Herpetosiphon gulosus: one gene and its partner. The protein of the gene in region 2 interacts with the protein of the main gene of each other region in a pairwise test. Links are inferred from orthologs where the notes say so. Each region holds a gene or a part of one and is shown on either strand. Other genes may lie near its edges.

Evidence for each region.
Region 1: the proteins of lpdA (region 2) and ABEB26_RS17285 interact in binary tests that used the Escherichia coli proteins (3 or more experiments, as listed by UniProt). The link is inferred for Herpetosiphon gulosus from one-to-one orthologs.

Annotation. Positions count from the first base shown.
Region 1 is NZ_BAABRU010000012.1:189,543-192,854, forward strand. The notes cover bases 306-3,291. They hold ABEB26_RS17285 (ATP-dependent helicase), read right to left. Parts: upstream 2,944-3,291; coding sequence 667-2,943; downstream 306-666. Other genes in these bases: ABEB26_RS17280 (O-methyltransferase), read right to left, coding at 306-647; ABEB26_RS17290 (ABC transporter permease), read right to left, coding at 3,072-3,291. Also shown: more of ABEB26_RS17280, read right to left, coding at 1-305; more of ABEB26_RS17290, read right to left, coding at 3,292-3,312. UniProt on the Escherichia coli protein: A helicase with DNA-dependent ATPase activity. Unwinds DNA duplexes with 3'-5' polarity. Translocates on single-stranded DNA with 3'-5' polarity. Initiates unwinding more efficiently from a nicked substrate than double-stranded DNA.
Region 2 is NZ_BAABRU010000010.1:122,693-125,828, forward strand. The notes cover bases 198-3,007. They hold lpdA (dihydrolipoyl dehydrogenase), read right to left. Parts: upstream 2,397-3,007; coding sequence 999-2,396; downstream 198-998. Other genes in these bases: ABEB26_RS14845 (glycosyltransferase), read right to left, coding at 198-909; ABEB26_RS14855 (NAD(P)H-hydrate epimerase), read left to right, coding at 2,810-3,007. Also shown: more of ABEB26_RS14845, read right to left, coding at 1-197; more of ABEB26_RS14855, read left to right, coding at 3,008-3,136. UniProt on the Escherichia coli protein: Lipoamide dehydrogenase is a component of the glycine cleavage system as well as of the alpha-ketoacid dehydrogenase complexes.

The DNA of each region.
Region 1 (3,312 bases), on a different replicon or contig from region 2:
GCAAAGCCATCGTAGCCTTTGCTGCCCACAGTTTGCAGGGCTGTCGCCGTCAGCTTGGAGTTCGAAGCTAAATCATCAAACAACTGGCGGGTTCCTTGAATCGCTGGGTCTGGATTGCTGGGATCGATGACTGCACCGTTGCGCACCACATTATCGCCAATAATCACCGTGCCAACATGGGCAAATTTGAGTGCCCAAGCCAAATAGTGCGGGTTATTGGGCTTGTCAGCATCAATAAAAATCAGATCGAATGGCTCAATCTTTTCTTCGGCCAACTGAGCTAAACTATCGAGCGCTGCGCCAACCCGAACTTCAACCTTTTGGCTCAGGCCTGCCTTAACGATATTGGCTTTGGCAACCTCAGCGTGATGCGGCTCATATTCCAAGGTAATCAATTTGCCATTGGCTGGCAAAGCGCGAGCCAACCAAATTGAGCTATAACCACCCAGCGTGCCAATCTCTAAAATGCGTTTAGCCCCACACATCAGCGCAAACAGATGCAGCAATTTGCCTTGATTGGGTGCAACATTGATTGGTGGTAAGCCAGCGTCGGCACTAGCCTGCAAGGCTGCATCCAAGGCTGGGTCAGCTTGGACTAATCGATCGGAAATATACTGATCAACCGCATCCCACATTGTTTGATTCATCGATTCCTCCTAAACCGTGCTAGACCCGTTCGAGTTTGGCGAAGGCGGCTAAGAGCTTTTTCACACCTTTGCCTGGAAACGCCACCGTGACTTCTTCGTCGTCGCCGACCATTTTGCTGCTGACCACCACACCCTCGCCGAAGTTGGCGTGGCGCACTTTATCGCCAGCGCTATAACTGGCGGCGCTTGGCTCACGTTCGGGGCGTTTTGGCCGCACTGGGCCACTCGCGCCGCTCCACATGCTGCTGGTGCTTGGTTGCGTGCCCCGCGTGCGTTGCGGCGGATTGCTTTGCCATTGGGTCGCCGCATGAACTGGCATCTGTTTGACTTCACGGGTGGGCGTGCGCTGCAGCAAATCTTTGGGAATATCGCCCAAAAAGCGCGAAGGAATCGTGATATCGGTGCGACCCCAAGTTGCCCGTTTGAAAGCATAGAGCATGTACAGCCGTTGTTTGGCGCGAGTTGTCCCAACATACAGCAAGCGCCGTTCTTCCTCGATGCTTTCAGGATCATCGACTGAGCGTCCGTGCGGCAACAAGCCTTCTTCTAAGCCTGCTAAAAATACCACCGGGTACTCTAAACCCTTGGCTTGGTGCAGCGTAATCAGGGTCACACCAGGCTCGCGCTCTTTGTTGGAATCAAGGCTATCTACATCGCTAACCAAGGCGACTTCTTCTAAAAAGCGCGGCAATTGATCTTCGGTAGGCAGGGCCAGATATTCCATACTAACGTTTTGCAATTCGAGAATATTTTCCCAACGCTCTGCGCCTTCTTCTTCGCCATATTCGGCTACCAGCAACTCTTGCAAGGGCACACGCTCAAGCAAGCGCTGAATCAACTCGCCGAGCATCAAATCGTGGCGCAAATCGCGTAGGCCAGCGACCAATTTTTGAAACTGCTCAACGGCGTTGCGTGCTCGCCCGCTGATCGGCGGGCTTTGGGCTTCATTGGTAGCTAGCAGTTCGAGGGCATCCCAAATTGAGACATCAAGATTGCGTGCCCATTGCAATAGCTCTTGCTGGGTGCGATCGCCGATGCTGCGGCCTGGCACGTTGATCACCCGTAGCAAACTAACTTCATCGTGGGGATTATGGATAATTCGCAGATATGCCACAATATCTTTGATTTCTTTGCGTTCGTAGAAGCGCGTGCCGCCGACCAATCGATAGCGCAGGTTGCGGCTGATCATGGCTTCTTCAAAGGCGCGGGATTGGGCGTTGGTGCGATACATCACAGCAAAATCATCGAGTGAGCGGCCTTCGCGGCCCCGAATGCGCATAATTTCATCGGCCACCCACCGCGCTTCTTCATTGTGATCATAGGCCTCGACCAACGAAACCAACTCGCCATCCTGCTGATCAGTCCAGATTTTGGTGGTATGGCGACGATCATAAGCTGCATCGATGATCGATTGGGCGACATCAAGAATTGGTTGGGTGGAACGGTAATTTTGCTCTAGTGGAATAATTTGGACATCGGGGTGCGCCTCTTCAAATTCGCGCACATTCGCCAACCGCGCCCCACGCCAAGCATAAATTGATTGCTGAATATCGCCGATCAAAAAGTAGTTGTTATGGCCAGCGCCAACCTGATTGATCAGCGAAAATTGCACCCGATTGGTATCTTGAACCTCATCAACCATCACATGCACATAGCGTTCGGCATACCGCGCCAGCACATCGAGATGATATTCAAATAAATTCACGGTTTTGAGCAGCAGGTCGTCAAAATCGAGAGCATTATTGGCTAGCAATTGTTTTTCGTAGCGCTCATAACAGCGCAAGACAATTTCATCAAAATAGCTGCTAACGCTGCGGGCAAACTCAGCTACCCCAATCATCTCGTTTTTGGCAGCGGAGATGCGGGCATGAATTGAACGCGGATTATATTGCTTCTCGCTTAAATCCAATTCGCGCAAAATCTGCTTCATTACCCGTTGCTGATCATCGGCATCATAGACCACAAAATCGTTGGCGCGTTGCAGATGCTGAATATCGCGGCGCAACCAACGAGCGCAAATTGAGTGGAATGTGCCCATCATTACATCGTGCGCCCGACTTTCGCCAATCAAATTTCCAAGCCGTTCGCGCATTTCGCGGGCAGCCTTGTTGGTAAAGGTGACGGCTAAAATGTTATAGGGGCGCACCCCAACTTCATTAATTAAATAGGCAATCCGATGAGTCAGCACGCGGGTCTTGCCCGAGCCTGGGCCAGCCAGCACCAACACTGGCCCATGAATCGCTTGGACTGCGCGTTGTTGTTGGGCGTTCAACCCAATCAGCAGCGGGTGAGTCATTGATCTAGTCCTTATTGTGACGGTCGATAACCGTGATGTTTAGTATGTTGCTCTCTCTATTGTACCCGTTCCGGCGCTGAGGTGGAACAGGTGAGCGACAGCAAAAAATGATTGGCGATAGCAAAGCCCTAGGTAGCCTGATTTAGCTTAGATTTGCTAGTTTTGCGTTGCAACAGGTTGCGCCAATACCAACGGCGAGGCCGTGTAATATCCAACGAGCGGCGCAAGCCTTCACTGGTGAGCGTAAAACCAACCAATAGTAATACCATCAACAGCCCAGCAAAAATTGAAACCCACGGTGCACGGCTATATTGGCCAAAAAAGTCGGAAAGCATCTGACCAAGTTCAGGCTGACCAGCTTTTTGCTTG
Region 2 (3,136 bases):
ATGGGGAATCTCGCCTGAATTGGAGCCAATCACTGGTACACCGCAGGCCATGGCTTCAATCAAGACCCGCCCAAATTGCTCTTTCCAATTGGGAGTGGTGCGCGAGGGCAGAACATAGGCATGCACACTGCGCATGGCCTCGGGCATGGCGCTGGAGGGAATCAACGGCTCAAGCGTAACCCGCCCAGCCAGCGGCGCTTTGGCGATGCGTTGTTCAACTTCGTTGCTCAAATCACCCTTGCCAATCAAACGGCAATGAATATCGCTGGGCAAACGTTCGAGTGCTGCCAATAAATCCAGCACACCCTTCGAGCGCATCAAGCGCCCAAAAAAGCCCACGACAAACGGTTTTGCGGGTAATGGCTCAGGCGCAGGCGTAAAAATCGCCTCATCAACCCCAAATTGCGGAATGACACTGATTGGGCCTGTGTAGCCGTGATCGCGAATGAGTTGCTTGGCCAAATGATTGCCAGCAATTGCATGGGCGGCATGGCGATAGCTGTAGCGCTCGAAGAAACTGAATGGCGGTGGATAACGCCGCGCTACATCAGCCCAGTTGTAAAAACAAAGTTTGGCTTGGGTTTTACGGGCATGCCAAAACGCCTGAAATGTTGCCAAATTAAAGGCTTCTTCGTCGGCATGCAGAATATCTGGTTGCTCAGCGGCGATTAATTTGCCCAAACCCTGCCACCAAAAGGTATGATGATGGCCATTATGAGCAAGTGGCACAACATGCATGCGATAATTGCGTGGCGTTTGCACTTCCAGCGGATACTCGCCAACGCTAGGTTCAAACCACATCGGTGGCACAATCGCCGTCAATTCAACATCTGGCTCAGTCGCAATCAATTCAAGCTTGCGGTGGTAGGTAGCGGCGGTCAGGGCTTTCGAAATAATCAAAATTTTCATGGCAACCAAGGCTTCAATAATTACGAAGGACGCAAAACACCAGAATTGGCGCTTCGTGTCCTTCGCAAGCTGATTCAGCGAAATTTAATTTAGAGGTGCAGTGTGCCATCAAGCAAGGCATGACCAGCTTCGTGCATGGCTTCGTACAAAGTTGGGTGGGCGTGAATCGTCGCTAACAACGATTCGACTGTGGCTTCGTGGCTCAAAGCCAAGCCGCCTTCGGCAACCAACTCGGTCACGCGAGGCCCAATCATATGAAACCCAAGGATTTCGCCATATTCAGCGTCGGCCACGATTTTGACAAAGCCATCGCGATTGCCAATGGCTGTAGCTTTGCCAACCGCCGCAAATGGGAACTTGCCAACTTTGACATTATAGCCGCGTTCTTTGGCCTGAGCTTCGGTCAAGCCAACGTGCGCCACTTCGGGCGAACAGTAGACACAGCTTGGAATAATGTCGTAGTTGATTGGGTTGGTGTGGTGGCCTGCGATATGTTCAACCGCAATCACGCCTTCGGCTGAGGCAACGTGGGCCAGCCATGGGGTTGGCACAACATCGCCAATTGCATAAATATTGGCAATATTGGTTTGCATGGTGGCATTGACTGGGATATAGCCGCGTTCGTCGATGGTTACGCCAACTTCTTCGAGGCCAATGTTTTTGGTCAAAGGAGCACGCCCCGTGCCAATCAGCACATAATCGGCTTCTAAGGTTTGTTCTTTGCCATCTGGGCCTTCAAAAACTACGCTAGCACCATCGGCGCGTTTGTTGACGGCCTTGGTTTTTGAGCCAGTGTAGAGCTTGATGCCGCGTTTGGTGAAGGCTTTGGCCAATTCAGCCGAAATTTCTTCATCCTCAGTGGCAACAATTCGCGGCAACATTTCGATGATGCTCACTTGCGCGCCAAAGGTGCGGTACATCGAGGCAAATTCGCAGCCGATGATCCCGCCGCCGATCACTACCAAATGTTTGGGCACTTCGGGCAAGCTCAAGGCTCCAGTGCTCGAAACGATCCGTTGCTCGTCGAATGGTGCAAATGGCAAGGCGCGAGGAGTCGAGCCAACCGCCAAAATCACATTCTTGGTTTCGATGACGGTTTCGGTGCCATCGTTGGCTTTGACGGCAACTTTGTTGGTGCCAGCTAAACGGCCAAACCCGCGATAGAGGTCGATTTTCTTCTTTTTGAACAAGCCTTCGAGACCTGTGCGCATGGTTTTGACCACTTTTTCTTTGTGGCCCATCGCGCCCTTGAGATCGAACGAAACTTCGCCCGTGATTACGCCAAACTTCTTGCCTTCTTTGGTTTCTTCCAGCAAGTCGGCGCAGTGCAACAGCGATTTGGTAGGAATACAGCCAATATTTAAACAGACACCGCCGACTTGTTCTTTTTCGACGACAGCGACTTTTAAGCCCAATTGGACAGCTCGCAAGGCAGCAACTTCACCGCCTGGCCCTGAACCAATAATCACAACATCATATTGAGCCATTGAAATATCAATCCTCCGTATGGTAGACGTTTTGTCCATTGTCTATGATAGCACAGGCAGTGGTTTAGGCAGAAATCAAAAGTCAAAAGTCAGCAGGCAAAAGCACAGAGGGATCAGGATTCAGCGATCAGGGACTAGATTTTAACGCAGAGGCGTAGAGAGAAAGAGGGGTCAGGATTCAGGGATCAGGGTCTAGCATTCAGTCACATGGCTCAACAGAATAATCATTCGTGCAATTCGTGGCTCGAGAAACTGCGCGTTCTTCGTAGTTTCAGCCTAACTGATCCCTAGCCCCTGACAACTTACCCCTTGCTCGTTCTGCTAGTGTTTCGTTAATCCTTGCTAAATCGCCCATGGATTGGCTAAGCCTGTGGTGTATAATTTTCGATAGTATTAAGTGTGGTGAGGCAACGATGCCAAAAATTGTGCCTGGGTATCACATTACAACCGCTGCCCAAATTCGGGCAATTGAGCAACGCGCTGTTGACGAAGGGGCGACGTGGCCTGACTTAATGGCCGAGGCTTCACGCGGCATGGCCGATGTTGGATTAACGGTGATTGCCAAGCAACCTAATCCCGCCGTTTTGGTGCTGGTTGGTTCTGGCAATAACGGCGGCGATGCCTTAGTAATCGCACGGCATATCAAAGAGGCGGATTTTCCAGTCAGCTGCTATCTGTATAAACGCAAACCACAAGCTGATGATTGGCCGTTTGCCGCTGCCCAAGCCGAAGCTATTCCG